DNA from 4 places in the Marinomonas sp. ATLA20 genome. Region 2 is predicted to be linked to each of the others. Evidence: predicted binding sites of a transcription regulator. Region 2 holds the regulator's gene; each other region holds the start of a gene.
The links. Region 2 encodes FliA, which starts transcription of late flagellar genes. Its sites were predicted from a motif close to CTAAAGTTNNNNNNNNNNCNGCCGATA; they were not measured.
Positions count from the first base shown of each region.

Region 1: flgM (flagellar biosynthesis anti-sigma factor FlgM) is a predicted target of FliA. The motif match lies at 5,377-5,403, and genes of this name have one in related genera.
Region 3: flgK (flagellar hook-associated protein FlgK) is a predicted target of FliA. The motif match lies at 4,882-4,908, and genes of this name have one in related genera.
Region 4: AC2A4J_RS19870 (flagellin N-terminal helical domain-containing protein) is a predicted target of FliA. The motif match lies at 6,369-6,395, and genes of this name have one in related genera.

Region 1 is NZ_JBXUKU010000002.1:417,516-425,812, forward strand. Features, by position in the region: gene AC2A4J_RS06345 (magnesium transporter) at 1-980, opposite strand, end outside; gene AC2A4J_RS06350 (aminodeoxychorismate/anthranilate synthase component II) at 1,361-1,939, shown strand; gene trpD (anthranilate phosphoribosyltransferase) at 1,963-3,003, shown strand; gene trpC (indole-3-glycerol phosphate synthase TrpC) at 3,023-3,838, shown strand; gene AC2A4J_RS06365 (OsmC family protein) at 3,879-4,286, shown strand; tRNA gene AC2A4J_RS06370 (tRNA-Arg) at 4,351-4,426, opposite strand; gene AC2A4J_RS06375 (flagella synthesis protein FlgN) at 4,508-4,987, opposite strand; gene flgM (flagellar biosynthesis anti-sigma factor FlgM) at 5,025-5,339, opposite strand; gene flgA (flagellar basal body P-ring formation chaperone FlgA) at 5,452-6,144, opposite strand; gene AC2A4J_RS06390 (chemotaxis protein CheV) at 6,284-7,213, shown strand; gene AC2A4J_RS06395 (CheR family methyltransferase) at 7,272-8,108, shown strand; gene AC2A4J_RS06400 (peptidoglycan DD-metalloendopeptidase family protein) at 8,260-8,297, opposite strand, start outside.
Region 2 is NZ_JBXUKU010000017.1:3,105-11,401, forward strand. Features, by position in the region: gene AC2A4J_RS18875 (protein-glutamate methylesterase/protein-glutamine glutaminase) at 1-750, opposite strand, end outside; gene AC2A4J_RS18880 (chemotaxis protein CheA) at 778-3,030, opposite strand; gene AC2A4J_RS18885 (protein phosphatase CheZ) at 3,043-3,831, opposite strand; gene AC2A4J_RS18890 (chemotaxis response regulator CheY) at 3,841-4,221, opposite strand; gene AC2A4J_RS18895 (RNA polymerase sigma factor FliA) at 4,276-5,013, opposite strand; gene flhF (flagellar biosynthesis GTPase FlhF) at 5,110-6,402, opposite strand; gene flhA (flagellar biosynthesis protein FlhA) at 6,504-8,297, opposite strand, start outside.
Region 3 is NZ_JBXUKU010000023.1:5,040-13,336, reverse strand. Features, by position in the region: gene AC2A4J_RS20145 (HD-GYP domain-containing protein) at 1-1,513, opposite strand, end outside; gene flgL (flagellar hook-associated protein FlgL) at 1,536-2,846, opposite strand; gene flgK (flagellar hook-associated protein FlgK) at 2,851-4,827, opposite strand; gene flgJ (flagellar assembly peptidoglycan hydrolase FlgJ) at 4,937-5,923, opposite strand; gene AC2A4J_RS20125 (flagellar basal body P-ring protein FlgI) at 5,932-7,020, opposite strand; gene AC2A4J_RS20120 (flagellar basal body L-ring protein FlgH) at 7,070-7,930, opposite strand; gene flgG (flagellar basal-body rod protein FlgG) at 7,944-8,297, opposite strand, start outside.
Region 4 is NZ_JBXUKU010000021.1:736-9,032, reverse strand. Features, by position in the region: gene pseI (pseudaminic acid synthase) at 1-398, opposite strand, end outside; gene AC2A4J_RS19895 (motility associated factor glycosyltransferase family protein) at 401-2,509, opposite strand; gene AC2A4J_RS19890 (hypothetical protein) at 2,499-2,792, opposite strand; gene fliS (flagellar export chaperone FliS) at 2,792-3,226, opposite strand; gene fliD (flagellar filament capping protein FliD) at 3,268-4,911, opposite strand; gene AC2A4J_RS19875 (flagellar protein FlaG) at 4,945-5,367, opposite strand; gene AC2A4J_RS19870 (flagellin N-terminal helical domain-containing protein) at 5,432-6,316, opposite strand; gene AC2A4J_RS19865 (flagellin N-terminal helical domain-containing protein) at 7,770-8,297, opposite strand, start outside.

The sequences.
Region 1 (8,297 bases), on a different contig from region 2:
TGACTACCCGCAATGCCACCCATGGAAGCAACAACAGGCATTAATACGGCGAGTGCAACGACTTGCTGAAGGGTGGCTTCAAATAGCCCGATAAAAGCGGATGCTAAAAATGCCGTCAATAAATTTATGCCAAGCCAAATGCCACGCGTTGCTGCGCTGCGTTTTACTGGGGCAAATAAGTCTGATTCTTCGTTTAGACCTGCAGTCGACATCTGCTGAGCTTCATGCTCTAAACGCCATGTTTCCATGGCGAGTCCTGCGTGAAAACGCCCTAATAAAATTTGATTTTCATCAACTACAGGAAGTGCCGATAGAGAAGATCGTTCTAATAGCTCTGCGGCTTTCGTTAGTTCTGTGTCAGCGCGGATGAAGGTGCAATCTTCATCAATTAGGCTTGAAATAGGTTCATGGCCTTGTGCTTTGAATAGCTTGTCGAACTTTACACAGCCAACCCAGCGGCCTGTTCTGTTTACTAAATACACCATGTCTGTGTAATCTGGAGTGCTCTTTTTAAGCAACCTTAGTGCTTCTGAGGTACGAATGGATTGAGAGGCGATTAACAGCTCGTGATCAATCCAACGACCGACAACATCATCATCGTAAACAATACCTTGTTGGTAATACTCACGTTGCTTATTGTCCATCTGCTTTAGAGCAATGTCGACCAAGCGGTCTGGTAAGGAATCGGTTATCTCGAGTAGGTCTTCAGCGTCGACATCAGTGAACAGCGTTTCTATTTCTGAGTCGTCTAGCTCTTTTAATAATAACTGGCGAGATTCTCCGCGCATTTCAACCAAGATATCAAGGCGATTTGCTTGCTTGATATTGGCCCACGCTTGTCGTCGTTGGACGAGCGGTATGGATTCAAGGGCTAGCGCCACATCATCTGGTGTTAACTCAGAAATGGCCTTGTTAACGGACTCGGGTGAGTGTTCGTCATGAATGAGGGTTTCGATGAGGGCGGCGACTTGGCTATGCACAGGGCATCCTTAAAACACTAAATGATGGCAGTAAAGATAACATGGTTTCTAGTGTGCGGTATAACCACTTGTATATCAAACAAGGCTTTGTTTTTGCTCAATATTATTGAAAACCTTCCAAAACGCTGAAATAAGAATGGCAAATTACTGCACCAGCGGATGAAAGAATCGAGTATGTTGTGTACCTTGTTTTTGGTTTCTTCTATCTAAGGAGTGTGAGGTCTGGCGAGACAGAGTGTTCATGACAGTGTAGAATTTAGCGCACGTTAAAGATGCATGTTTTTATATTCTTTGAAAATGCATTCTGTTTTTTTTGTGTCTGCTTCTTTGGATTGTGGCGCAGGTATATCAACATTGTTTTATAGGCGTGTCCCTTCTTTATGTTATTGATGATTGATAACTATGATTCTTTTACTTACAACCTTGTGCAGTATTTTCGTGAGTTGGGTGCGGATGTGCAGGTTTATCGTAACGATGAAATTAGTGTTGAAGAAATTGAGCGGCTTGCGCCTTCGCATTTGGTAATTTCACCAGGGCCATGCACGCCCAATGAAGCGGGTGTTTCATTGGCTGCCATTGCGGCGTTTGCTGGGAAAATTCCAATATTGGGTATTTGCTTAGGTCATCAAAGTATTGGTCAGGTATTTGGTGGTGAGGTAATTCGTGCTAAAAATGTTATGCATGGTAAAACCTCGTTAATCTATCATCAAAACACCTCTGTGTTTTCTGGTTTGCCAAACCCACAGACAGCGACGCGTTATCATTCTTTGGTTGTTTCTGTTGACACGCTGCCCGATTGTCTAGAGGTAACTGCTTGGAGCCAAAACGTAGCAGGTGATAGAGAGGAAATTATGGGAATTCGACATAAAACGCTTGCCGTTGAAGGAGTGCAATTTCATCCTGAGTCGATTCTGACTGAGTCGGGCCATGCTTTATTGGCCAATTTCTTAACAAGATAGTTTTTACACGATAGGAGAGGCTGGTGAATATTCAGAAGGCGATTGCTGCTGTTGTTGAGCGCCAAGATTTGAGCGCTGATGAGATGCGAATAGTGATGAATGGCATCATGACGGGAAAAGCTACGCCAGCACAGATAGGCGGTTTTTTAATTGGCCTAAGAATGAAAGGTGAAACGGTCGAAGAAATTACGGCAGCTGCTCAGGTTATGCGCGAATTATCCAGTAAGGTTCATTTGGATCTTGAGCATGTGGTTGATACCTGTGGTACTGGCGGAGATGGTGGTAACTTATTTAATGTGTCTACTGCATCGGCTTTTGTCGTTGCTTCTGCTGGTGGCAAGGTAGCTAAGCATGGTGGGCGTTCTGTGTCTTCGAAATCGGGCAGTGCCGATGTGCTAGAACAAGCTGGGATTTATCTTGGTCTGGATGCAGCGCAGGTTTGCCGTTGTGTTGAAGAAATTGGTTTAGGTTTTATGTTTGCGCCGAATCACCATTCCGCCATGAAGTACGCGGTAGGCCCTCGAAAAGAAATGGGCACACGTACTATTTTTAATCTGCTTGGGCCGTTAACGAATCCGGCCAATGCAAAATGCCAAGTGATGGGCGTTTTTCATCGAAAATGGGTTCGTCCTATTGCTGAGGTTTTAAAGGCGCTTGGAAGTGAGCACGTGATGGTGGTTCACTCTGAAGACGGTTTGGATGAAATTAGTATTGCAGCACCTACGTATGTTGCTGAGTTAAAAAATGGAGAGATCCTAGAATATAAAATTTCTCCTGAGGATTTTGGGATTCCATTGCAATCTATTGATACGATTCAAGCTGTCGATGCAACTGAAAGTCTTGCTTTAGTGAAAATGGCGTTGGATGGCAAAGGGAAGGTCAACCCCGCTAGAGACATAGTAGCTTTAAATGCTGGTGCCGCCATTTACGTGTCAGGTATTGCAGATAGTTTAGCGGAAGGGGTGAATATTGCGGAAGACGTGATTGGTGGTGGTACAGCCAAAGTTAAGATGTCTGAATTGGCTAGTTTTACACGTTGTTTTATGAGTCCTGACTCACTGTAATTATAGGAGCGGTAGCCTAATGCAAATAGAAACACCGACAATTTTAAAGAAAATTGTAGCTCGAAAATACGAAGAGATTACTGAGCGTAAATCTCATACACCTTATGGAAACTTAGAGGTCGCTGCATCTGTTGCGAATGTTCATAACGAGCCTCGTGGTTTTGCTCATGCACTAAGGCATCAAATAGCGATCGGTAAATCTGGTGTTATTGCTGAGATTAAGCAAGCTTCTCCAAGCAAAGGTGTATTAAGGGATCCATTTGTTCCAGCCGATATCGCTCGTTCCTATGAGCGCTCTGGGGCCGCTTGTTTATCTGTTCTAACGGACAGTGATTTCTTCAAAGGGCATGAAGATTATTTAGTTGAAGCGCGTTCAGCCTGTAAATTACCTGTGATTCGTAAGGATTTCATTGTTGATGAGTATCAGGTGCTAGAATCTAGAGCGATTGGTGCAGATTGTATCTTACTTATTGCCGCATGTTTAAGTGGCGATAAATTACGTGAGCTAGATAAAATGGCTCGTGATTTGGGTATGGATGTTTTAGTAGAAGTGCATAATCGTCCAGAGTTGGATTTAGCTTTGGAATATACTGAAACAGAATTGCTTGGAATTAATAATCGAGATCTTCATACCTTTGAACTTAGTTTAGATCATACGTTTGAATTAATGGGAAGTGTGCCTTCCGATCGATTGATTGTGACAGAGAGCGGGATTCATACTCGTAGTGATGTGGCGTTAATGCGACAAAAAGGTATTCATGCGTTTTTAGTTGGGGAGGCATTTATGGTTGCTGATGACCCAGGTGAAAAATTGGCTGAGCTGTTTCAGTCGTAGCCATAGCTTTGGTTGTAGCAAAATTAGGTAAGGTAGAAATATGAAGACGAATGTTAGTTGGCAAGAAGATGTGCATTTTACTGCAGAAACAGGTTCTGGTTTTAAGGTAGAGATTGACGGTAATCAGGTGGCTGGGCCAAGGCCGATGGAGCTTTTGCTTGCTGGGTTGGGCGGCTGTACCTCTTATGATGTAGTCGGTATTTTAAAAAAATCCCGTCAAGATGTTGTGTCCTGTGTGGCTCAGATTGATGCAGATCGAGCGGACGCTGTTCCTGCGGTATTTACAGAGATTCGAGTACATTTTGTCGTTACAGGTCGTAACCTTAAAGAAAGTGTGGTTGCTCGTGCGGTGAAGTTATCTGCAGAAGAGTACTGCTCTGCCTCTCTAATGTTGGAGAGAGGTGGTGTTAAAATCGTGCATAGTTTTGAAGTTATTGAAGTTGAATAGACTATTGACGGTAAGATGATTTTAGAGAAGAGTCGAAAGGCTCTTTTTTTTGGAATATCTAAAATGGTGTCCCCACCAGGACTCGAACCTGGAATAGCTGCTTAGGAGGCGGCCGGTATATCCTGTTTACCTATGAGGACTTATTTTAAGGTAGGATTTATACATTAATTGGTCGTAAAATACAAATGCAAGCAAAGTATGATGTTGATTTTTATCAATTTTTAAGCGCGTCCAAGTGTGTGTTTGCTACTTATTGGGCGAGTGGAACCTCTTGCTGTATACACTTTATTTTTACTGCTGTGGCCTTGAAGCAACTCAAAAAGATGCTTGTTGCGCTTTTGTAGGGTGTTTAGTACTCGGGCGTTGGTGTTGTTTTGTGTTTTGCATTTCTTGAGTAATGTTTCGCACTCTTGCATTAAAAGACGAACACTGTCCATTGAGCTATCTTGTTTGTTAAGCCAATTCTTAAATTCTTCTTCGGTGGGTTTTTTTCTGTCGACAATATCGAATTTAATGAGAATGTTGATTCTTTTCTCATTGAGTAAATTCATTTCATCAAGAAGGGTCTGCTTTTGTTCAGATAGATTGATTATGACTTCGCTGTCCAGTTCACCATATGCCAATCGTTCTTTATCAAGAAGCGAAGAGAGCTCTTGCAGTATCTCTTTGCTTCTGACAAATATAGGCGCGATAGGAATCATAAGACAAACCGTTTACAGACTGTATAAGTTGTACAGTCTAGAACAGCGAATCCATAGAAGCCATATTATTTGCTAGCTTCTGTGTGTCGATTTTGTATTCGCCAGATGCAATCGCGTTTTTTATTTGTTCCACTTTATCCATATCAACATCTGGCATGCTGTTAATTTTCGATTGCTGGTTTTGCAGTATTTGAGCCGTGCCACTTAGCTTTACGGTATCTTCTGCTAATGTGCCTCCACTTTGGACTGCACTTTGTTTTTCTGTTGCACTGCTTGCAGCATCGTCTTTTTGCGATCGTTCGCTTTTGTTGATCGTGCTCTGGTTTGATAGACCTGTAAAATGTATTGCCATTGGGTTTTCCGCCCTTTAATGATTTGCCTGTCTATATTGTCGGCTTGGTCTACAGGAACTTTAGTAAAAAGCCCTTAAAAAAAGAATTTATTGATTGCCGATGAGTTTATACTCAATAGTTTACAAGAACCTCACTGTTAGTTACAACTTTGGCGTATATAATTCGTTCAGAACTTGTGTTTTTGACTCGGATTTGTTGTCCTTTTATACCATTTTCCAAAGCAACTCCGTTCATTCTGACTATAATAGTCCCACTGCTAGCGGTAATTAGCACGGAATCGCCTTTTTTTATCAGGGTTGGTTGGTTGGTTAGGTCGTCTGTTATGATGGTGTTAATACGTAAGTTGCGGGAAGCGATTAGGCCATAAGGCGGATTTCTCTTGGTATAGACATGTCCTCTTAGGTTAGCTATGTCCACTTCGCCGGTGTCGGTATTTGATTTAGAAATGACTTGGCCGCGATTGATTGGGGTGATGGTTTTAATTGCTGGTATGGTTATGGACTGGGTAACGGGAATATAAGACTTCCATGTTGGTGAGTCGCAACTAACCTCATAGTTTGTGCGTTTCGTTGCTTCCGGCCTTTGGTTGCTGATTTGGATCGATTTGCTTTCGCAATCTGGTAAGTAATTAAGTGCGGCGAGATTGTTTAGTGTAATGTTGATTGTTGCATCTGGGTATACTTCTGATAGCCGAGGGATCTCTACTTGGTTTATGTAGTGGTTAATTTGTTCTTCTGTCGATGCGGCCTGTAGCGGCCCAGCTTGGAAGTATATGAAGGCTATTATTAGCCTTATAATTAGCATGATTTGTACTCTTTGTTTATTATTACGTTATAAATAAGATAGTTAGTAAAATATTTAAATTCACTTTATCATTGGATGATGCATTTTAACAATTTTGAGGTAATACCTCATACAATGTTTACACATTTTGGAGGCGTTTATGGCTGGAGTTTTGGATACTGTTAACCAACGTACGCAGCTTGTAGGGGAAAACCGACTTGAATTGCTGTTGTTTCGCTTAAATGGTAAGCAAATTTATGGCATTAACGTCTTTAAAGTTAAGGAAGTGTTGCAGTGTCCTAAGTTAACCACTATGCCTCACAGCTCTCCTGTTGTTAGAGGGGTGGCGCATATTCGTGGTGGTACTATCCCAATCTTAGATTTAGGGTTGGCGACAGGGGCTAGCCCAATCGAAAACATTAGCCAGTGCTTTGTAATTATTACGGAATATAACCGTCGTATTCAAGGGTTCTTGGTTCGTGGTGTCGAGCGTATTGTGAATATGAACTGGAGTGATATTCAGCCACCTCCAAAGGGTTTGTCCAATGATAATTACCTGACCGCTGTTTGTCAGGTTGACAAAGAAATGGTCGAGATAATTGATGTTGAGCAAATACTCTCTGAAGTTGCGCCTACTCGTCAGGATATATCAGAGGGTATTGTTAACGCTGGTGTAACGGAGAACGCGCAAAAGCATCATATTCTTATTGTTGATGACTCTTCTGTTGCGCGTAAGCAGATTAAACGTTGTATGGAACAAGTTGGTTTTGCGACTACTGTTTTATGTGATGGTCGTGAAGCACTTACTTATCTTCAAGGGATGGTGGCGGAGGGTAAAGATGTAACTAAGGAGTTCTCTATGGTTATTTCTGATATCGAGATGCCTGAGATGGATGGTTATACGTTAACAACGGCAATTCGTAATGATAGTCGCTTACAGGATTTATTTATCCTTCTTCATACCTCCTTAAGTGGTGTGTTTAATGAGGCGATGGTGAAAAAAGTTGGGGCGGATGGCTTCTTAGCGAAGTTTCAGCCGGACGAATTAGCTCGATTAGCGATAGAAACAGTGCAGGTACAGTCAGAGTAATTTCTAGGCTCTTTGTTACGGAGTCCTATTTCTTGAACCTGTCACTTATGGAGTTTTAATGCTCAGTAGTACAAATGCAATTACACCTAATGGATATATCAGGTTCAGAGACTACCTGCAGAAAGTGTGCGGTATCTCACTGAGTGATAATAAGCAGTATTTAGTCGCCAGTCGGCTAGGCAAAATCTTGGAGAGAGAAGGCTTTTCTAAGATTGAGCAATTGGTTGATGCTCTAGAAAGATTGAGTGGATCTAAATTAAAAGAAGAAGTCATTAATGCAATGACAACAAATGAGACTCTTTGGTTTAGGGATTCTCATCCGTTTGCAATCCTAAAAGATAAAGTATTGCCAGAAATGACGGCAGCGCCTTTGAAAATTTGGTCTGCGGCATCCTCTACTGGCCAAGAGCCATATTCGATCAGTATGGTTATTGAAGAGTTTAAGTCTTCTCGCCCTGGTATATTGAAGCCGGGCGAGAAGATAGTGGCGACAGATATTTGTACTAATATACTGAAGCATGCAAAGCAGGGAGAGTACGACAGTTTAGCGATTGCTCGAGGTCTTGGTGCAGATTTGCAGCGTCGTTATTTTGATAAAATAAATGACTTAACTTGGAAAATTAAACCTCATTTAAGCTCTCGTGTAGAGTTTAAGTACTTAAACCTTATTGATTCGTTTTCTATGTTAGGTAAGTTTGATGTCATCTTTTGTCGAAATGTTCTGATTTATTTCACCGTTGACCTTAAGCTGGACATATTAAAAAGGATGCACGCTTCATTGAAGCCGGGCGGTTATTTGTTTCTCGGTGGGTCTGAAGCGTTAAGTGGGTTGTCTGATTATTTTGAGATCGTTCAGTGTCATCCTGGCATTGTGTATAAAGCTAAGGCTCTATAGCAATTAGCTTGATTGGTTTTAAAGGCCCGCCTAACGCTGTTAGGTGGGCCTTTTTTGTATAGGTCTTATGTTGTTCTCAGTATAGGGGCGACGGGGTGGCTTGCATGTCCCGCATACAATAATGAGGGTCATGCATAGGGAGGGTGTTATGTTAGTCTTTTAAGGATGCAAATTTTTGTGCAAACGATG
Region 2 (8,297 bases):
GTCAATCATCATTTGCTTCCCACCTGGCGCTAATAACGCAACACCAGCTTGCAAACGATCGCCATCTTTGGCTTCTTTCACAGTAATCTGACAAATATTATTCAATCGGTCAGCAAAAGCCCCAGTAAAGGCCGCTGGCATATGCTGGACCAATACGATAGGAGCTGAGAAGTCCTTAGGTAATTTGCTTAAAACCGCCTGCAAAGCCATAGGGCCACCCGTGGATGTTCCAATAGCAACAAGGCTCACTCGTTTTCTCATACGTGGAATAATAACACCACGCTCAGTGACAATCGGCTTAGGCGCCTCACGTGGAGCAAGTGCTGCGACAGGTTTTCTATCGCCTGCTAAGCGAGTTCTTGCAACCGCTAACACCCGATCTACCAATGCACGTTTCACTACCGCTGAATCTCGAGAGATATCCTCAAAATTCTTAGGCATAAAGTCAACAGCACCTGCCTCTAGGGCATCCAGAGTAACCTTTGCGCCCTCATGAGTTAATGAGGAAAACATCAGCACAGGTGTTGGCTTTAGCTTCATAATGTTAACTACGGCGGCGATACCATCTAAAACAGGCATCTCATAGTCCATAGTAACAACATCAGGAGATAAGGATTGAACCTTATCTATTGCCTCACGTCCGTTATTTGCAGTACCTACAACGGTTAATCGAGGATCGGCTTCAAAAATTTCGACCAAACGGCGACGAAAGAAACCAGAATCATCAACAACCAGCACCTTAACAGGCATATCACATCCCCTAAATGAAAAAAAATATTACCTAGATGCGTAACACTTAAGCATACTAGGCACATCCAGAATCAATGCAATACGACCATCACCTGTAATTGTTGCACCTGCCATACCAGCGGTACCTTGCAACATTTTACCTAATGGTTTTATAACCACTTCTTCTTGACCAACAAGCTGATCTACAACAAAACCCACTTCGCTCATACCAACCTGAACAACAACCACATGCGCTTCTGCAGGTAAATCATCGCGACTATTCCCTTTGATCAGCCAGCTTTTCAGGTGGAAAATTGGTAAAGTCTTACCTCTAATCACAACCACTTGCTGACCATCTACCACATTGGTTTTTTTCAAATTTAGATGGAATATTTCATTAACACTGACCAATGGGAACGCAAATGCTTGATCTGATAGTGTCACCATCAGAGTCGGCATAATCGCAAGCGTTAATGGCACTTTGATGATAAATCTAGACCCTTGACCAAGGACAGATTTAATCTGTAAGGTACCATTTAACTGTGAGATCTTTGTTTTAACAACATCCATCCCAACGCCACGACCAGACACATCAGTAATCTCAACTTTTGTTGAAAATCCTGGTGCAAAAATCAAATTGAATGCTTCTTCATCAGATAAACGCTCTGCTGCATCCGCATCCATCAAGCCTTTTTCAACGGCTTTTCTACGCAACACATCAGGGTCCATACCTGCACCATCATCATCGATGGAGAGTAAAATATGATCGCCTTCTTGTTCTGCAGACAAAATAACATGGCCAACTCTTGGCTTGCCTTTCGCTTCACGAACATCAGGTGCCTCAACACCATGGTCAACCGAATTTCGAACCAAGTGGACAAGCGGATCGGCGAGTGCTTCAACGAGGTTTTTATCCAGATCTGTCTCTTCACCACGAAGTTCTAAATTTACTTCTTTTTTCAGGTTGCGGGCCAAATCTCGAACCACTCGAGGGAACTTGCCGAATACTTTTTTGATTGGCTGCATTCGAGTTTTCATTACGGCGTTTTGTAGATCGCCCGTAACAACATCCAAGTTTGAAACCGCTTTCCCCATAGATTCATCATCACTTTGGAGTCCCAAACGAACAAGACGGTTTCGAACTAATACAAGCTCACCAACCATGTTCATGATGTCATCCAAGCGTTTTGTATCTACTCGCACTGTTGCTTCTTGAGTAACAGGAGTATTAACTTTCTCTTTTACTTCAGGCTCTGGCGCTTTAGGCGTAGGCTTTGGAGCAGGTTTCGGATCAGCTTTTGGCTTAGCTTGAGCAGCCTTAGGTTCAGGCTTCTTAGCTGCAGGAGCTTCTGACTTTTCTGAACCACCTTTACCTTGCAAGCTGTCTAATAGAGATTCAAATTCATCTTCAGTAATTAAGTCGGACTCTGCACCAGCACTAGGCTCTGCCTTTTTCGCATCGTCTTTAGGTGCATCTTCTTTCTTATTTGCTGCAGGCGTTTCACCATGAAGCTTATCAAGAAGCTCTTCAAATTCATCTTCGGTAATTTCATCAGAAGATGTATCATCTGGGCTAACGTTTTCAGCCGGCTCATCACTAATTCCAGGTGCACCGCTGCCATGAAGTTGATTCAATAATGCATCAAATTCATCTTCAGTAATTTCGTCATCAGTTCTTGGGGCTGCACTACTCTCTTCTGCTGAACTACTTTCTACTTCTTGATTTTCATTTGAAGTATCGCCCAAAGCATCCAATAAAGATTCAAACTCATCATCAGAAATATCAACAGATTCAACCGCTGCTGAAACAGCTTCTTCAGTTTCTTCAACATCAGAGTCAGCTTGCTCTTCAGCAATATCTTCAACTTCATCTAGCTCTTCATCATCTGCGCTAGCAAGCTCTTCTGCAGTTGGCGGTTTTGCATATACGGCAAGCGCTGCGATCAGCTCTGGTGAAGCAGGCTCAGGCTCACCACCAGCACGAACAACCTCGAACATTTCGTTTACAGCATCAAGTGCCTGCAAAACAATGTCCATCAAATCAGAATCTATTTTACGCTGACCGTTCCTTAATATATCAAAAACGTTCTCTGCGTAATGACAACAGCCAACCAAGGCATTTAATTGTAAAAATCCAGCACCACCTTTTACCGTGTGAAAACCACGAAAAATAGCGTTAAGCAGTTGTTTATCATCAGGGTTTTGTTCTAAATCTACTAGTTGTTCGGAAAGCTGTTCTAGGATTTCGCCAGCTTCTACCAAAAAATCTTGTAAAATTTCTTCATCGACCTCGAAACTCATCCTCAGCTCCTTCTAGAAACCAAGACTTGATAGCAAGTCGTCTACTTCGTCTTGACTACTCAGTACTTCAGGGTTGTTTTGTTTATTAATAGCTGGGCCATGACCACGAGTGTCATCGTGTTCAGACTCTTTCTCTTGGTGTTCAATCCCCGAGATACTATCAACGCGTCCAGCAACAGCAACGAGATGCACAAGTTTTTCTTCTACATCTCGAATTAAATCATTCACTCTAGCGATCACTTGACCCGTTAGGTCTTGATAACCTTGCTCTAGAAGAATTGTGTTGAGGTTTGAATGCAAGGTAGTGGCACTGTCATCAGCATAAGACAGGAATACATCAATACGCTTATATAAGTCTCTGAATTCTTGAGGTGTTAAATCTCGCTGAATTAGTCGACTCCAGTCTTTTCGCAACTCCCTTGCTTGACTTTGTAACTCACTGGCCACAGGAACACTGCTGTCCACCATGTCCATAGTTTTATTGGCCGCCGCACTAGTTGTTTCTATAACATAATTCAGTCGGTCAGAGGCGTCAGTAATTTTAGTAGCAGAATCTTTTCCACCCTCACCAACAACTAAGTCCATTGAATCGACTTGAAAATCACGAATAGCATCATGCAGACTTCGAGTTAAAAATCCCACTTCGTTATAAAAGCTTTTATGACGAGCTTCGCTTAACTCTTGGATTACTTTAATAGCACCACTGAAATCACCGACTTCAATGTGATTTAAAAGATCCACAGCACCATCTTTTACTAGGTTTTCAAAATCCACTAGTCCAGATCCCAATACATTCGACATCTAAGCTCCCTATTTTGCAGCGTCTATTCGTTCGAATATTTTCTCAATTTTTTCCTTGAGAGCCACCGCAGTAAAAGGCTTAACAACATAACCATTTACCCCAGCCTGAGCTGCAGCAATAATCTGGTCACGTTTAGCTTCAGCCGTGACCATAAGAACAGGAATGCTTTTCAGTTTCTCATCAGCACGAACAGCACGGAGTAGTTCAATACCGGTCATTCCAGGCATATTCCAATCGGTCACAAGAAAATCAATTGTTCCAGCTTGAAGTATAGGCAATGCAGTTGTTCCGTCATCCGCTTCAACTGTATTGGTAAACCCTAAATCCCGTAATAAGTTTTTAATGATACGTCTCATTGTCGAGAAATCATCAACAATCAGGATCTTCATGTTTTTATCCAATGCAACCTCCACACCCCAAAGGTATTATTTCATAACTCATAATTAATCTCGCCAATCACTTAATCGAGCTCGCAATCGCATAGCCGCTTGACTATGAATTTGACTGACTCTAGATTCACTAACGCCTAACACAGCACCAATTTCTTTCAGGTTAAGCTCTTCATTATAATAAAGAGATAAAACCAATTTTTCTCTTTCCGGTAATTCATCAATTTCTTTCGCCAATTGATTTTGAAAACCACTATCTTCTACTAAAGAATAAGGTGAATTTTCCACCTCTGATTCGATACTATCTAAATTATTTGTATCAGAGTCTAGCATTTCTTCATAGCTAAACAACTGAGTCGACATAGATGAATGAATCATGTCATGATATTCATCCATACTTATATTCATATGAGCCGCTATTTCCATATCGGACACTTCACGGCCCAACTTAGCTTCTAACTCTTTTATTGCATTAGCAACAGCTCGACCGTTGCGACGAACCGAGCGAGGGGCCCAATCTGTTTTTCGCACCTCATCCATGATGGAACCGCGAATACGAATACCCGCATAAGTTTCAAAACTAGCACCCTTGGTCGACTCAAAGCGTTTGTAGGCCTCAATAAGTCCCATCATGCCAGCTTGAATCAAATCATCTACATCCACACTATCAGGCAAACGCGCCAGTAGATGGTAAGCAATTCTTTTTACCAAATACCCATATTGTTCAACAATCGCATCAATCGAAAGCGTTGCTTTTTTAGAGTATGTGTTATATCCATTCTTGCTCTGCATAAAATAGTCTAAGCAACCTTTACCATTTAAGTTAGTTGCGCTAACTAACTGTACTACATAGTTTCGCGCAACGCTTTCAGTAATAACAAATTTTTACTAACTACCATACTTTAGTGACCCATAAAGCTGACTGTAATGCTCTGCGGTATACACAGCCCTACTAATCAAATTATGTGCACGAGCTGGTTCTATGTCATCTGGAATTCTTTGACCATCTGCGATATATACAACAGGTAAGCCTTCTTCAATAACTACACTAATAGCTTCACCAAGTGAAGCTGATTCATCAAGTTTACTTAAAACACAACCGTCTAATTGAACTTGAGAATAAACATCGACCACTGTTTTTAATACTTGCCTCTGACTTGTGCAAGGTAATACTAATAATTTTTTAAGACTTGCTCGCGCACGCTTCATCATTAGAAGCTGGCGCTCAAGATTCGAATCCCTTGGATTCATACCAGCCGTATCAACAAGCACTAAAGAATAATTAGCATATTTTGCCAATACTTCATTTAAATCAGAGTATTCATTCACCACTTCTACTGGGACATTTAATATACGCCCAAAAGTCCGTAGCTGCTCATGGGCAGCAATACGGTAAGTATCAGTAGTAATTAAGACAACACCTTCAGAACCATTTTTCAAAACATGCTGGGCGGCTATTTTACCGATCGTTGTTGTCTTACCAACGCCAGTAGGCCCCATAAATGCAATACAGCCTTTTAATTCTGAAGAACTAGAACGAACAGGAATATAGTCAGCTAAATGGGCAAGCAAACGATTCCAGTCGTCTTCTCGCCCTTTTAAATCGATATCATCAATCAATCTAGACACGACAAAATCGGACAAACCCAAACCTTTTAACTTTTCTCTAGCCCGTGACTCTACTGCATTTTCTTTTGCATCGGCTTTGCTATCAGCTTGCTGACGTTGCTCTAGCATAGTCCGAACATTTTTAAGCTCAAGCTCCATTTCTCGCAACTGTTTAGAACTTTCACTGTTACGAATTGACAATGCTTCTTCGACAGCTGGATCCTCTTTATCCTTCGACAAAGGAGGCATTTCGAACTGAGTTGCAGGTTGTTTTTCTGAATATGTATTTGAAGATGAGATATTTTGCGGGACAGTAGTCTGTTGCTTTGCTCTTTCAATACGCTCTAAATAATCTGCACTTGGGCTTGCATCTTGCTCTGAACGAGACGCTGGCGAGCGCTTTGAAGCCATACTAGAAGGCAAAGATCCATCGTAATCTAGAGCGGCAACTATTTCTATCTCACCGGTAGGCAGACGCTGATTTGACAAAATGACCGCATCAGGGCCTACAGCATCGCGAACCTTCCGTATCGCTTGCCGCATGTCAGGTGCTCGAAACCGCCTAATTTGCATGAATAACTTAATCCTTCCAGTTTATTTTTCTTACAAATCCATAGCTTACCCGAAAGATTACAATAAATATAGATACAATCCATCACGTTAATAGGCAGATATTATTGACCTATAACACCTACCACAGTAATACGTTTATGATCCGGTACTTCTTGATAAGAAAGCACTGACATATTCACCATACCATAGCGCATAAAACGCGCCAACATAGGACGTATAGGAGCAGACACAATTAATATAGGAGTGTTTCCCATTGCCTCTTGCTGCTCGGCAGACTGACGCAAAGATGACTGTAACTGCTCTGCCATTTGCGGCTCTAAAATTAATGCCTCTTCATTTTTAATCCCAGACTGCTGGCTTTGCTGAACCGTCTGCATCAGCATTTTCTCTAATTGAGGCTCTAACGTTAACACAGGAATTTCCTCAACCCCATCAGCCAAGGTTTGAATTATCAAGCGTGATAACGACGTTCTCACTGCTGCAGTCAATATCATAGGGTCTTGAGTTTTTGGTTGAACCCCCATAATTGACTCAGCAATCGTTCGCATATCCCTTAACGGCACTCCCTCTATCAATAGATTCTGCAGTACTTTTAACAGAACACTCAAAGGCACTGTATTTGGTACCAACTCTTCTGCCAATTTGGGATTGTACTGCTTCAGAAGACTCAACAGCTGCTGAACCTCATCATGACCAATCAATTCATAGGCATGTTTGTACATAATCTGATTAATATGAGTCGCAACCACTGTACTCACATCGACCACTGTGTAGCCATAAGTCTGTGCCTGATCTCTTTTCTTAGGATCAATCCAAACGGCATCTAAACCAAATGATGGATCTTTACCTGCAATACCATCAATCGAACCAAATACCTGACCTGGATCGATTGCTAAATCTTTATCTGGATGCACTTCAGCTTCTGCCAAACTCACTCCCATCAAGGTAACTCTGTAGGCATTCGGCATCAAATCTAAGTTATCTCGAATATGTACACTCGGCACCAAAAAACCCAAATCTTGAGATAACTTACGACGTACACCTTTAATTCTTGCAAGCAACTCACCACCCTGAGTTTTATCAACCAAAGGTATCAAACGATAACCCACTTCCAAACCAAGCATATCAACAGGAGCCACATCGTCCCAACTAAGGTCTTTCACTTCAGCTGGAGCTGGATTGTCTGCTGACGTTTTACTAGCACTTTTCGGCCCTTGTTTAGGTTTCTGCTTCTTACGATACTCAAGAAAATAGGCAAGACCACCCAAACATGCAGCCAAGGACAAGAAGGAAAAGTGCGGCATACCCGGAACGATCCCCATAATCGTCATCACACCAGCAGCAACATAGAGCGCCTTTGAGGAACCAAACATTTGACGAACTATCTGTCCGCCCATATCACCCGTCTCGTTAACCCGAGTAACCATGATTGCAGCTGCAGTAGAAAGCATCAATGAAGGAAGCTGAGCAACCAAGCCATCACCAATCGTCAACAATGAATAACGTTCGATAGCCTCTGTAAAAGAAAGGTCATGCTGCGCCATACCAATGGACAAACCACCAATGATATTAATACCCAGAATAAGCAGACCAGCAATAGCATCCCCTTTCACAAACTTCGAGGCACCATCCATAGAGCCATAAAACTCAGCTTCGGAAGCAATCTCAGTACGACGCTGCTTAGCCTGATCTGCGTCGATCATGCCGGCATTTAGGTCAGCGTCAATTGCCATCTGCTTACCGGGCATTGCATCCAAGGTAAAGCGGGCACTTACTTCCGAAATACGGCCAGCACCTTTGGTAACAACAGCAAAGTTAATAATCATCAGAATGGCAAAGACAACAAAACCAACAACGTAGTTACCACCAATAACCACTTCACCGAAAGCTTGAAT
Region 3 (8,297 bases), on a different contig from region 2:
GAGGATCTACCTCTTTTTCTATTCTCACCTCTATTCTTAAATTAGCAGATTTATTTAATTCTATATCAGAAACTTCAACAAATGCCTTATTCGTAGCACTATAAACCTGACGAATCAAAGAAGGTTGAAAAGCTTTATTAAGTGTCAAAACAAATCCAACACGCCCATTCGACAACAACACACAAGAGCCAACAGGAATGCTGCCAATACTTTTTAAAAAAACTGTCAGTAGCTGCTTATCAAATGCCAAGCCAGACTCTTTACTCATTTGTTGACGTGCTTTAATTGGTCTCATAGAAGGCTTATGTGGCTGTTCAGATGTCATAGCATCATAGGCATCAATAATTGCAGCAATCTTTCCATAAACTGAAATTTCCTGATCCTGCTTACCCGCAGGGTAGCCAGATCCATCTATTTTTTCATGATGATCAGACAGCATTTGATAAACAGCTTTGGGCACGCCATCGCATTTTTGCAAAATCTGCTCTCCAAACTTAATATGCTTGCGAAATAAATCAAATTCACCATCAGTCATTTTCGTAGTCTTTGTTACCATGGCCATTGGTAAACGAAAGCGCCCTAGATCAAAAAGTAAGGCACCAAGGGTAATTGCTTCTACATAAGCATTTGACAGTCTCATTGCTTTAGCAAAATGAATTCCAAGCACAGCCATACCCATTGCGTGTTGCTCTAAATAAGTAGACGCGTCTTTTATATGACGTATTGCCATCAAAGAAAAATTATTACGTGCATGGGATTCAATAAGTCGACAACAAAACTTGGTTAGCTCTTGTATCTCTAAATTCTCACCGCGCTTAAAGCGCTCCATCTGAGTAGACAACAAAATATGCCCATCTTGAAACAGTTTGAGTGCTGTCATAGTCTCTGACTCAAATGAAGTTACATTAACCTTACTCTCAATAGGAGACTTTTTGACCTCTACCTCTTTATTCAAAAATGAATCAGCTTCAACACCTTCATTAGCTCTACTCGGTGCACTACCTATATTTAGATCACTATTACTCTCCATACGCGCTTTATAGCTAAGAATATACTCCCTCGTATGTTCATTTAACTCTTGCCTAAAATAGCGAAATAAACTCTGCCCCCTATTATTCTTACTGCGTAACTCTTTGGTACTTAAATCGGGATTGAGTTTTTTTAGACTTTTTACTGAACGGCCACTGGCAATAGACATACATAAATAGAGAAATCGTTCTTGGGCATCATATAAACGCTCACGTCGACTATTCAATAATTTGCTATCAGAAAAATATGGATCGTAGGGCAAATACTCAGAGTCTAATGTGAGGTGCAGCACATCGAACGTTAACTGTCGCATGGCAATACTAACAATTCGATCTTTTCTATCATGCATTTTTATCAGGCTTTGAATTCGCTTACTGCCTACGACCTTATCTTTAATGTCTAGGGTATCTAGTATTTCATCAATATCGAAATACCCCACATTAATATCAACTCCAAAACAAGACTCGATTTTAAATACTGACATCTTTTACCCTATATCTCAGGCCTTACATCTTATTAAACAGAGAAAGATTACTCATACGAGAAAACACCTTTTGCGAAGCATCAAGCGCAGACTCTTTCATAGACAACTCTGTCGCTGCAGCAGCTATATCTAATCCACCAACCCGATCTTGAGAAACGGCATTCGATAATTGATTTGCTAAACTAAAGTTCTCCTTATCTCGGAGAATATTCAAACGAGCACCAACCGATGAACGACCTTCACTCACTTTTCGTTGAGTATTATTGATACTTACAGTGGCGTCAGAAAATGCATTTTCACGCTCTTCCTTGGATGAATTTCGATCACTTAATACCACCAAGGTATCATTAATTTCATTCAAAACATTATCACGTCTTGGTTTATCTAAACTAATACCAGCAGTGGCTCCTGGCTGACCTCTAATCAGAAGTGACATACCGCCAAAATTTATTGACTTACCTACTGTATACGAACCGGAAGCCACCACCTCACCTAAATTGTTGGTGATACTATATGAACCAGGAGTACCATCAAATGCTCTGCGCCTTTCTTGATCTCCTTTTGTATCAGAACCTAAATTGATAGAGTCTACTTGGGGCACTGTTTCACCCTCAGCAACAATTGGAGCAGTTATTAGAAAAAAAGCATTAGAAGCAGGATCTTTAGGGTCATAGTTATCAGCCATAAACTGATTAAAATCACCTTGATTTTCCACTTTAGTAGTAAGCACAACATCACCTGTTAAAGCTTGTGCTGAGAAAGTCCGATTCGTCCAAATATCTTGAAAAAGCTTTTTCCCAGAATCAGTAACAGGTATTTTCATATCCTCAGATATTTGGGCATATTTTTGCCCTTCATTGCCTGCCCATTGATAACGACCATGACCATCCAAAATAAATGGTGGTCCCTGAGTATCAGTTCCTGCAAAGATATAGTTCCCATCAGCACTTTTAGAATTCATCAACTCTGCCATGGATTCTGTAATCAAAGCGACTTCTTGAACAATTGCATCGATATCAGCTTGAGTATTAGCATCATTTTGAGCCTGAATAAGAAGAGAATGGGCATCATCCATAGAATCATTCAAACTATCTAATGCTACTTCTTGATACTCAAGATGACTTGTCGCCATTTTCATAGATTCATCAAAGATTTTTAGGCGATTATTATTACCTTCATACATCAATATTTGACTAGCTCCCACAGGGTTATCACTCGGTCTAACAATATCAGTTTGTGCCGAAATTTTTTCTTGAGCACCAAGAATTTTTTCATTTGCTTGACCGATCGCCCTGCTCGACTGACCATAAATTAAATTATTCGTCACTCGCATAAACTTACCTCATAATCCCTAGTAAAGTTTCAAACGTCGTACGAGCGGCAGTAACGACCTGCGCTGATGCGGAATAAGATTGTTGATATTTCATAAGATTCACCGCCTCCTCATCAAGACTCACCGCCGACAATCTGTCGCGACGATTAACACTGTCATTCATAATCACTTCACTAGATTCTGCATGACCTGCCACCTCAGCTGTTTTCGCTCCTACATAGGAAATAAAACCCGAAAATGCTTTTACTAAACTCGCTTTTCCTTCTACTAACGACTGATTTTGTAAATCAACTAACGCCAATCCATTGAAGTTGTCAGATGGGCCAATCTCATCTGTACTAATGGAAAATTCATCGCCTGACTGCGGTTTAGACGATACAGACACATCAAACCCTGCATCTTGAGATAACCCAGCTTTCTCAAGCAAATCCGTATACTCAAAAACATTATTCACAGAGGCAACCTCCATTCCAGAAGCATCACGAACAACGTAGGAATTAGGTGATGTAAAATAAATTGAATGAGGGGCGCTAGGATACAGGAAGCCATCAGGTGCAAACGCAGAATTAGCTGACTTAGTATTTGTAACCGAAGATAAAGATATTCGGGCATCGGATAAATTATCCGAGCTCGTAGATACACCTACAGGCGCACTCAAGGCAATATCATCACCACTTTTAATTTTTAAATTTAAACCCGCTGCCGCCCCTGCTGTAGGGGTAAAACTAAATACGTCATCGTGATCGATAATATTAAAATCTTTCACCCGAATATCTAAACCCAACTCTTTAATTTTATAATAACCATCACTATCTGGAGTCATATTAGAAGGGTCAAATATTGTAGACTCACCAGCTGCATTGCCGTTTAAGTCATATTTTTTTATCACAAATCGATTGTCGTCTGTTCTGGTAAGTTCATAAGTATCTGTCGTGATTTTAGATGCTTCACCTGCAGATATTCTAACGGAAAAATCAGATAATTTATGAGTATTATCAGCGCTAGAATAAACACTAATATTTTCCAAAGAGAACAAGTCTTTGCCAAAATCTCCATTCATATCAAGACCTTTGGCATTCTGCGTATTCATAGCATCAGATATGGCAATAGCGTTCTGGCCTAGAGTACGATCTGCATATTCACTAAACTCGGAGCGAAAATCCACTAAGCCACCAACACTACCACCAAGACGATCGCTTTTCAAAGCGACATCGTAATCTCCAAAACTGACAACTAAGTCAATCTTCTTTGGGTTTAATTGATTAGGAACCACCTTCAATTCTGTTGGAGTTTGATCCATCACTAATGGTTGACCATTGGCTAGCTGAATCGTCATTAATCCATTGCCATTAAACTGTGCATTGACATCCAAATATTTAGAAAGATCTTTTGCTAGCAGCTCCTGCTGATCTCGTAACTCATTTGCCGGAGAACTTGATAACCCCTCTTCTCTGAGTATTTTGCTGTTCAGATTAGAAATTCTAGTAGTGATAGAGTTTATGTCAGCTAAAGATGTTGTCAGCTGTTGATCAACCAGATTCTCTTGACCACTTGCCATATTAGATAGCGCTTTATACTGCCCCACCAAGTTATTCAAACTAGAATGTGCAAGCTGTCTTAACGATGATGAGGTAGGGTCATTATTTGCTGCTTGTAATGAGCTAAAAGCTTTATCCAAATAACCTGAAAGAGAAATACTATCTTCAGCCAACAAATTATCAGACATAGCCATCAAAGAATGATAAGTATCATAATAAGAGAAATCGGAAGTATCAGATCGCACCTGCGCACTAACAAAATTATCAACAAGGCGTGAAGTATCACGAAGAACCACACCGCCTACAGGTGAACTAACGGTATCAGTTCTTTGGCGACTATAGCCCTCGGTATCCACATTGGCCGTATTTTGCCCAGTCGTATTAATACGGGCATTACTAGACAGTAGTCCAGACAAACCAATTGAATATAAATTTGAGCCCATAGCCCACACCCCTAGTACGTTTTCAAAAAATAACTCTGAGCTCTTCTTTAGCTCTATCGGCTATTGATGCAAAAACTTTACCAAAGCTGAGAATTGAGTGGTTTTATTATTACAATCCTTGAAACCATTGACTAGAAAGGATGCTATCGATTTTTTCAGAATATTTAGGGTCTGTTGCATAACCGCCTTTTTGCAAAGAAGCGGCAAACATTGACGCGTCATCTCCAGTCTTCAAGGCATCTTTATACCGCTCGCTCGAAGATAGAAAGTTCGCATAATCATCAAAGCTTTGCGAGAAGGAATCATAAGCCCGAAACGCCGCTTTTTCTCGCTTTGCCACCCCATCACGGAATTCTAATGTATTCACTACGGCACGATCACCTTGCCAACGATTGTCCGCTTTAATACCAAATAGATTAAAGCTAGCCGCGCCGTCTTCTTTGGCAATAGGATACTTTCCCCAACCCGTTTCTAATGCCGCCTGAGCCAATATTGCTTTGGGGTTAACACCAAGTTTTTCCGCTGCCTGCTTAGCATGGGGCCATAGATTCTCAACAAATTCATCCGGAGACCCAAACACCACAGAAAGGGCCGAAGGTGCTGCGGCCATTTCAGTCTCGGTAATATTTGGGGTCTGTTGCTTAGCCTCCTGCTGAACCGATTGAATAAACTCAGTAGAAGCACGATGAGCCAAAGCTTGAATTCGCACCAAATCTTGTTTAGCAACTTGGTTGAGAAAATCAGTATCTCCCCGTTCTTTCGCTTCAAGCGAACTAATCCGACCTTGCTGTTGAGTTTGGTATTGACGGATAAGCGCTTCCGATAAGCCTATGCCACCGGACTGCGCCATACTTTGAGACATCTGGGAATCCATCATCTCTTGATATTGCTTGGTTTGCGCACTGGAAAACAAACCACTACCAATCGCCTCATTGGTGCTACGCATGTTTTTCAATAGCATATTTATAAAGATTGATTCAAACTGCTGAGCAACGTCTTTTAATGCGGCATCAGGGTCTTTTTGCGCCTTAGTCTTTAAATCAGTTAGCGTAGAAAAGTCGGCAAAAAAATCTTGCTTTGGCGGGATTGAGTTCATCAAAACACCTATATAACAACTAAGTCAGCGTTAATCGCACCAGCTTGCTTTAAGCCTTCCAATATAGCCATAACATCACCAGGAGCCGCACCGACCTGATTAACGGCACGAACAATATCATTAAGCGAAGCGCCTGGATCAAAGACAAACATATGGCCGCTATTTGGTGCGATCTCAATACCTTCACGAGGCGATACTATCGTCTGCCCACCTGTTACAGTGCCATCCTGCCCTACAACTGGCGGCACTTCTTTGATAGTCACCGTCAAGCTACCGTGGGTTATTGCAGCAGGGGATACTTTGACGTGCTGACCAATAATAATGGTTCCTGTGCGAGAATTTACCACGATGCGCGCACGCTCTTCAGCCACTTCAACTTCCAGGTTTTCAAGAATCGATAAGTAGGTAACACGTTGACTGGAGTCCCTTGGCGCAGACACTCGAATAGAAGTCGCATCAAGCGTCGTCGCGACTCCAGGACCTAAGAGGCTATTAATCTTGTCTGTCACTTGCTTTGCTGTCGTGAAATCTGGACGATTTAGATTAAACGTTAAGGTGTCTCCAGTATTAAAACTACTAGGGACCATACGCTCGACACTGGCGCCATTTGGTATACGACCAACTGTAGGGACGTTGCTTGTCGTTCGTGACCCATCCGCTCCATTTGATCCTAAACCACCAACTACCAAGTTACCTTGAGCTATCGCATACACAGCACCATCGGCACCTTTCAATGTAGATAAAAGCAGCGTACCGCCACGCAAAGCGCTCGCGTTACCAATCGACGAGACAGTTACATCAATTTTTTGACCTGGCTTAGAAAACGCCGGCAAAGTAGCCGTCAAAGAGACAGCGGCAACGTTTTTGGACGTGGCATTGACCCCTTCTGGCAAGGTCACACCAAAACGAGACAACATGCTGGCAAAACTTTGGTTAGTAAAAGCGGTGCTGTCGCCCGTTCCGTTAAGACCAATCACCAAGCCATAACCAAACAATTGGTTTTCTCGGACGCCCTGAACACTAGCAATGTCCTTCAAGCGTTCAGCCTGAACAGAAAAAGATAAACAATATAAGATAATTAGCGCTATGTGCTTCATCACATCACCTATTGAGAGGAATGAACCTCTCAGCCATTAGATCATTAAATTAATAAGGCATGTTACTGGTGTTAAGTAAGCGACTTACCCAACCTTGCTCACTTCCTGCTGCTACATCGCCAGTACCAGAATACGTAATTCTCGCATCAGCAACGCGCTCAGATTCTACGGTATTATTTGGCGAAATATCTTGTTTGCGTACGACACCAGAAAATCGTATATATTCATCGCCCTGATTCAACCGCAGCCATTTTTCACCACGCACTGCCAGCAACCCGTTAGGGTAAGCTCTAAAAACAGTGACAGAAATCGTACCGCTTAAACTGTTATTTTGGTTTGCAGAGGCATTACCAGAAAAGTCTGTGCCTTGTTGAGGAAGTGTTGTATCAACCTTTAGCTCTTGCCCTAATACTGTCGGGTTTTCAATAGTGGCAGAAGAGGACTTGGACACCGTCGCCGCATTAGCCTTGGTCGATGTTGTCGTCTCATTCAAGTTGATCGTTAAAATATCACCAACTTTGCTGGCTTTCTGGTCACCAAAAAAAACATCCCCCATACTCGTCTGATAAATACCGCCTGTCGGCGCTTGCGAAGGACTCATACCATTAGGGTACACTGGCGCATAATAAGGATCATCCGACTGAATAGATTGAGCAATATCCGGACCATTCAGAGGATCATTAGGATCAGGTACATATCCTTTGCGAGGAACATCTGATGAAGGCTCTTCTGGCGTTTCCTCTGGAGGCGATTCATTGTCAGCAACAGCATCAATAATCGCATCCGTTGCAGCAGCAGCTACTCCTGCCGCAGCTGCATTAGCAACCGCTTGCTCGTTAACATCCCAAGTGAGGCAACCGGGTAAACAAGCACTAAACAAAACCAAGAGCGAAAATTTAATCTTCATCATATTCCACACGTTATTATAACTGCTGTATTGCAAAACTCATCATCCCATCAGCGGATGCGATAACTTTTGAGTTCATTTCATAAGCTCGCTGTGTCGTAATCATATTTACAAGTTCTTCAATAGAATTAACATTAGACGCCTCAAGCATTCCTTGAGCAATAGTCCCCAACGAATCAGTGCCAGGAACGCCAACTATTGGCGGGCCACTAGCATTTGTTTCAGTGAAAATATTTTGCCCTGCAGAATTCAATCCGGTTGGATTAACAAAACCTGCGATATTTATAGCACCAACTTGCTGTGCGTCAGCATCACCACTTTGTCTAACTGATACTATGCCGTCTTCTGCAATCATAATTTCGATAGCACC
Region 4 (8,297 bases), on a different contig from region 2:
TCTGTCATCTCAAAAGAGGCGATTTTGTACAATGGCACATCGATGGATTCTAAAAATGCCACCGCACTGAGGTCAAAAGGCGAACTAAATGCAACCAAGCCTAAAGACTCAGCCAGCTCAAACAAAGGCTTATGCCATTCCCAAGGCGTCGACGCCTTGGCATAAAGATCATAAAGGTTTGAACCACGCCATAAACTGTCACTTTCAGACACCATAAACTCACCATGACGAACATCTAGCGTCATGGTGTCTGGTGTATAGGTTTGTAGCTTAATAGCATCCACACCCGCGTCGGCCGCAGCGTGGATCATGGCTTTAGCAAGTTCAAAATCTTGGTCATGGTTGCCCGATAACTCAGCAATAATAAAAGGCGTTTTTTCAAACATAGCTTCGAACATAATTAACCATTGTAATAAGTAATTAGGTGGTCGTTCCCCTTGTCTACGTAGTCAGACGCTTGCTGGAGCATACTTGGCATTTCTTCAAGGAATTCGCACCAAGGCGTGAATAAATGACGGGCACGAGCTACTGTTTCAGCTTCGTCCTGATATTTAAACAAAAACTGTACGATCAAAAAGGCAGAATAAGTAAAGGAACCGATTAAAAGATCAAAAATATGGCGATGAATACTGCCCTTCAGGAAATAAATTTGACGATGATGAGACCAAAATAAGTCACACACTTGCTCGCGTGTGGTTATCGATTCATCCCAACCCTGCTGCAGCGAGCGACTAATTTTACGGAAGTCATCCACAGAAATAAGTTCATCAGCAGATTGATCCAGTAGCGACTCTGGCGGCTCGGTAAAAAACACACTTTCTAAAATATCGATAACTTTAGCATGATCAATTTTAGGGTCCATGATTAAAGCATCTTCAATACGCAAAGGTGTCACACCTTCGATTTTAGCCCCATCAGATAAGTTAAAACTGGCAAAGTTTCGACGTTTTTTCAATTGTCGAGTCAGAGATTCCAGCTGAACACGTGAGGTATCCATGATGCCTGTGGCGTAAATAGTGCCGCCGAAGTTGCCTTCGCGCTGTACTAATTTAGCTTCTTGAAATGTTTGAAATCCAGACTCTTTGCCGTCTTTGTAATAACCACTATGAACCGAGTGATGGCTACCTTTATCTTTAAAGCCGTTATCTACACCAAGGTAATAGACGTTATTAAAACCGAAGAAATGAACGTAGGATAAGGCTAAGTTAGCAACCACAGGGTTACAGTAATTAAGCTGTACGTATTCTTTCGTTTCCCCATGCAATCTTGCTTGATTTAACATTAAAGACGTTATGGCTTCACCAGGCTTCATCGCCATACCTGATCGTTTAAAACAATCAAACAAACCGGGGTGCATTACGTTCACAGACAAAGCCCAGATTTTGTCCAAGTAGTCTTGATCTAAAAATTGAAACTTATCAACTGTTTGCTTAAGGCGTTCAATATCGACATGAATATCAGGTGTCACACCTAATTTTTTTAGGGTGTTAATGGTTGAACCGCAGCAAATCAGTAAAACCTGATCTCGTACTTCTTTGACTAATTCAATACCTTGATCAAGAGAAGGGCCATTCCCTAAAATAAAAACAGGAATATTGCTTACCCATTTTGGCAAAGCGTCACGGCCTTGAAAGTGCGCAACTTTAGTTTTAGGCAAGGATTTTAAACCCTGAGCAACACCAATTAGAGCGTCGTCAAAGAATCCCCAGCCCATCACTTGGCGAGCGTATTGCTTTTTAAAATGTTCAATCGCTAAATCATTTTCCGGGCTACCATAGCCAACATGCAAGAAAGTCTCCGGCGCCATAAAATAGCCATTTTCTTCTAATTGACGTAGATACTTTTCGGTAAATTCTTCAGGGCTGACACCTAAAAAGAAATGGATGGTACGACCGTCTCGATTATAGGCTTCTAAAATACTCTGCCACTCAATAGCAAATAATGAGTAATAGAAAAAGTCCAAGTCACATTCATATAGATAAAGGTGCTTAATATCACGCTCGGCAAGAAGCATTTCAAGTTGATATCCAAACTCAATACCAAACAGTATGGCGGAGCCAGTAAATTCCGGCCATCCCTCTTGTGGTTTCATACCTTCTGATTGCAATGCGACTTGATCAAGCATTTTATTGCTGTAATGAACATGGCGACTTGGATGATTTTCCGTACGCTCTAGATTCAATAATGTTTTATTTGGTGCTACTAATGCCCGCGTAATTTTTTTAGCCGCTTGCACTTTTGGTTTCGTGGAAAAAAGTGGGACACCAACATCTTCACGATATAGGTTAAGTTCGCCACTTTCTTCCATATAAATATGGCGTTTTTGGGGTTGGTAATTTTGAAAAGATTCAAATATATGAGGCATGACCTGAGAAAATACAGTCATGTTTCTAATGTATCGATCAGTCAACTCTTGATCATGCTCTTTGAGGCGTGCTACACCTCTTTCAAACAGCAAAGCAAATGCTTCAGCTTGATCAAGAGAGGATACGTATTCCTCATTTTGCATTTTTCACGCCTTTATATTTATTCACACTCTTACGAGTTTTATTAGTTTGATAAAGCTGTTTTTGCATTTCCGTATGAACATCACGAATAAATTTAATAGCGGATTGATGTACTAATATAAAACGCTTAATTCGCTCATTATCTTCTGGGCTAGACTGAGGTCCAATTGATAGGATAAAACTATTGTTGTCTTCACACAGCTGCTGTATTGCTTCTACATCTTTTTCAATGACACTTTGCTCTAATGCGGCACTTAACTTGGTTAGGTGAGACATATCAAGCATTAAACTGCACCCACTCGAGCTTCCATTTGATCTTCATAGGCAACTTGTTTATCAGCTGTTGAGATTTGATCCCAAGCGCCTTTAATTTGCAAAATAAGACCCATCACCTGATCAAGGATGCTGGTATCTTTAGTAATGCTTGCTTCAGTAATACGAACTATCATGTATTCGTAAAGTGACTCTAGGTTATCAACAAGTTCTGGATTAACATCACGGTCTAATGCATCTCTTAACGCATTGATTATTTCACTAGCACGAGTTAGCGCTGCCGCTTTTCCTTCCCAATCTGAACGTTCGATGCAACCTTTACCTAACGCCAACTTCTCAAGTGCACCTTGCATCAAGAGCTGAATGACGCGATGAGGGTCAGCCGAGGCTAAATCGGACTTAATTGAGTCCTTTCTGTAGGCTTGGATCCCTTTACTCTTGTACATAGACAACCCCATTTAATACGTATATTACAATTTAAAACAGTTTACATTTTCGATAATACAGAATTCAAATAGCCACCTTGGGCATTCATATTCGCAAGGCGAGAATCTAAACTTGTAAACTTGGAACGGAGAGAATCTTCATATTTGACCATGCGGTCCTCATAAGCTTCTAACGTTCCTTCTGTACTATCTATCGACCGTCTAACCGAATCCTTTAATGAATTTGTCATTCCATTTGAACCAGTATAGTTATCAAGCAGATTTTCCAAAGACTGAGCCAAGCCATTATCACCAGAGATCAATGGCGCAATATCGCTATAGCTTCGTTTCATAGCATTATCAAACTTAGTATTATCAAAGCTAAGCTTACCTTTGTTATCCATTTTCACACCCAAATCGAAAATAGAAGTAAAGATTCCAGAATCGCCATGACTACTCATTAATTGAGTAGATAAAGAGGATTGCAAATTCCGAATAACGCTATTGCCATTTAAAACAGCCCCTCTGTCGGAGCTAGCTTGTAGCACCCCAATAACATCATTGTAGGAGGCAATAAATTCTTTGATCGTTTCTTGAACCGTTTTTTGATCAAAGCTGATATCCACTTTGGTCGTTTTATCAGTCGGGGCTAAGGCCTCAATCGACAAACCAGCAACCGCATTATCAAAGGTATTGGTATCATTACGAATCTGAATGCCATCAACAGTAATAACCGCATCACGAGCTTCATCGCCTAAAGGAGTATATAAACCAGCAAATACACCTTCAGTAGATAAGCTATTTAAAGCACTTGATGAGTTTTGCGCTATCGCGGCAGCATTAATATCAGACTCTTCATCTAGCGATGGGTCAGATTCTACTTCCTTAGGAGGAACGACAGCGTCATTGGTTTCTTCATCATCAGCTGGAATTGGGCCATCATTTGCGAAATCATACTCATCACCCGCTATGTCAAGCTCATCAGCTTCATCGATTGGTGTTTCTTCAACTGGCTCGTCGACAACAGGATCATCCTCAACAACCTCTTCAGGTTCTTCTACTGGAGTGTCAACAACAGGGTTTCCATCAGCATCTGTGACGGCAGAGGAATTAATGATTTTAAGAGTGTTTCCAGCACCTTCAATGGAAGAGGTTGCTGTAAAGAATAAATTGCCGTTACCATCGTCAACCAAATTAGCAGATACACCAAAATTATCTTCTGACGTATTAATTTGATTGCGTAGTTCGGACAAGGTAGTGCCACCAGCAACAGAAATTGAGAATTCATTACTGCCAGCTTTGAAGGTAAGTTGCGCGTCCTTTTTAGTAACCACATCATCAGAAGACGAAAAAGTTCCTGGTGCAGACATAACACGACTGCCCTTAGCCAACTGATTAACGTCAATAGCATAAGAACCATTAGAAGCCGTACTATCTGTAGTGATAGCAATAACTTCCTCACCTTCTGTTTGGGCGATTTTTGCATCACGCCCAGTAAAAAGCTCATCATCGTTTAGAGCCTTGACAGAAGATTTAAAATTATCGATAGCAGAGCCAACTTTACCTAGTGCAGATAATTCAGCTTCATAACCATCAATTTTATCTTGATAAAGTTTAACTTTAGCGTCTTTTTGAGCACTCACCATTTGTTTAACAAGCGACTCTAGATCTAAACCAGATCCTGCGCCTAATGAGCCTACCGACATAACTTTATCTCCTGACACCTACATAATCTATTATCAAACCTCACTGTTTACCAAGGTTCCCTTGATATCACTTAGTTGGCTCATAATAGCATCTATTCTATCAGACATTTTAAGAAACTCTTCCGTAGGGATTTGGCGTACCACATCCCCCGTTGTCTGATCTAACACTTTTACGATATTTTGCGCTCGGTCTTCAGTCATTTCAAAGGTTAAATGCACATTTAATTGAGACATTTTTTGGTTCATAATTTCAACATCATGGGGCTCCACCTTTGCGGACGAATTAACATTTTGCGCATTTCGATTATCTTTGTCTGCTCTGCTTATGTCGGCTGTATTTTGTACAACTTTAGCGTTGGCTTGACGCAATGAAGCAAAATCTTCTACTGCACGCTGCTCTGGCTTCAAAGAGTAATTAAGACCCTGCTTAGAAAAATCACTGGCATTAATAGACATATCAGAGTTCCCCCAAATAGACAAAAGCCGGGGCAAAGCCCCAGCTTTCCGCTACCACTAACGCTTAACCCAATAAAGACAAGGCTGTTTGTGGACGTTGATTAGCTTGAGCCAAGATAGATGAACTTGCTTGCTGAAGTATTTGCTGACTTGTTAGGTTAGCTGTTTCTTCTGCAAAGTCAGCATCACGTACACGCGCACGAGCTGCAGATACGTTCTCAGTGATATTACTCAAGTTACTAATTGTAGAACCAAAACGGTTTTGAACCGCACCCAACTCAGAACGTTTTGAGTCAACTGCTGCAATCATAGTATCTAATGTATCAACCATACTCTGAGCATTGGCTACAGTCGATACAGAAGCCGTAGTCACATCAACCTGAGCTGTAGTAGAACTACTAGACAGACCAGACATAGTGAAACCACCGTTACCCGCATAATCGATAGTATTGTTAACACCACCATCAGTCATGTTAAAGCTGATAGTTTGGTTTGAGTCAGCACCCACTTGGAAAACACCAGTATAAGTACCATCCAATAAGTTCTCACCACCGAATGTTGTATCAGAAGCAATACGGTTAATTTCAGTAGAAAGCTGACTTACTTCTTGCTGAATAGCTGCACGGTCTTTATCTGAGTTCGAACCGTTTGACGCTTGAATAGATAACGTACGCATACGTTGTAACATATTCGTAGTTTCATCCAATGCACCCTCTGCCGTTTGAGCTAAAGAAATGCCGTCATTCGCGTTACGCACTGACTGATTCAAACCATTTACCTGAGAGGTTAAACGGTTAGAGATGAGTAGACCTGCCGCATCATCAGAAGCACTGTTGATACGTAAACCAGAAGACAAACGCTCAAAAGATGTGTCTAAAGATTTAGCTGAGCCCATTAGTTGGCGCTGTGCACTTAAAGATGAAGTATTCGTGTTTACATAAAGAGCCATAATAGCCTCCAAGGTTTAATAAAATCCTGCAAAAAAGCAGATCGTATAAGGTTTTCGACAAGAAACTGAAAACCTTTAGTCAATTTGGGAAATCTTTTTCCCACTATAGGAAAAAATCATCCCATAAAACGGCAAATAAATTCCTAACCAATTGTTTTATATGAGATTTAAAAAAATAAATTCATCTACACTTTATTTAAAAATATGTGCTTTTTTAACCTAAAGCACCTAAAAATCACACCCAATCCCCTATAAAGAGCCATAAAACGCAAAAAATCTAACAATCACCTCTCAGTGCATTCTTCTCCATTGAAAACAAGCGGCAAAAAACAACCACAAACGGCAAAAGCGCAAGACAAAAACACCCTATACGCACCACCCCCTCCAAAAAAACTCTCCACCTACATTTCGACTAAAACCCACAACTTTAGCTCTGTGATACTCAAGTACGTAAAAACGCTCAATACATTAATAGATATTTCATCGAGCACATTTCCACCTAAAAAGACGCAAAAATGCTGCACAATAATTCAACGTACAATATTTTGACTACTCATCACTTGCATAATAGGCATCAAACATTGGAAAAATTATGGCAACGAATGATTATGCAGTACTCAGGGCTATAACCTAGGCAAACAAGTAATCAGTTACCAAACTCAACACTCCACACTCCACACTCCACACTCAAAATGAACAATTTCAATTTGCCTATCAAGGATGCAAAAAATAAAGTCTCATACATCCCTTATCCACAAAAATGCAGCCAAAAATCAGACTTTAGCGGCAACGGAGTGCCGAGTAATACTCACTACAGCAAGCCATGCAAAAGTGTAAATAAACAATTTTTCACCAAGACCCCCCTTCAGAATCAATACATTTAATTTGCCAATAAAGGCTGCGAAAAAAGATACAGTTGTGTGCCTCATAAAAATAACTATTCAGCCAATAAAAACGACCTTCCATATAACGAAATAAGGCATAGCGAACACTTCAATTCTCTAGAGCATCCTCTATTTCACACATGCATTGTTTGCTGTGAACCTGACTACTAAAAGTTATCTATAGCTTCTCGTAACACTTAGGGACGCACTTAAAGCAAAAATACATCACTCAAGTACTTACTAAAACGATCTAAACTTTTGAAAAGACTTGATCAAAAAAGCTCATCTCAAAGTCGATCCCAAAAAGACGACATAGTATTATGCTGGTCGGTTTGCCAAATAATCGTCTGCGACATAAACCTTAAAACCATATCAATCCCTCCCAAAACAGCCCAAAAAATCAAAATTCCATCAAAACGTCACTATTTGGGCAAAAAAAAGCCAGGTGAAAAAATCACCCGGCATAAAAGGCACCTCTAGGAGAGAGAAGTAGCCTATTTCCGAGATAAACTCGAACCGTTCACAAAAGCAGCCTTTATGTGGCTTCACATAATGCTACTGTGCATTAATTACCCCCCCAATAAAGACAATGCTGTTTGAGGACGCTGATTTGCCTGTGCAAGAATAGTACTACTCGCCTGTTGCAAAATTTGCTTGCTAGTGAGGTTAGCCGTTTCTTGAGCAAAATCTGCATCTCGCACTCGAGCACGTGCTGATGATACGTTCTCAGAGATGTTGCTCAAGTTAGTAATCGTTGAGCTAAAACGGTTTTGTACGGCACCAAGCTCTGCTCGCTTAGAGTCCACAGCAGAGATCATCGAATCCAGAATACCAATCATAGACTGGGCATTTACCATACTAGAAACAGACGCAGTTGTTACATCAACTTGAGCTTGAGCCTCACTTGATAGGCCTGACATGGTAAAACCATTATTACCCAAGTAATCAATAGAGTTATTGGCTCCACCAGACTGCAAAGTAAAGCTGATAGTTTGGTTTGCATCGGCACCAACCTGAAAAACACCTTGGAAAGTACCATCTAATAAATTCGCACCACCAAATGTGGTTGTGTCAGCAATACGGTTAATCTCTTTCGA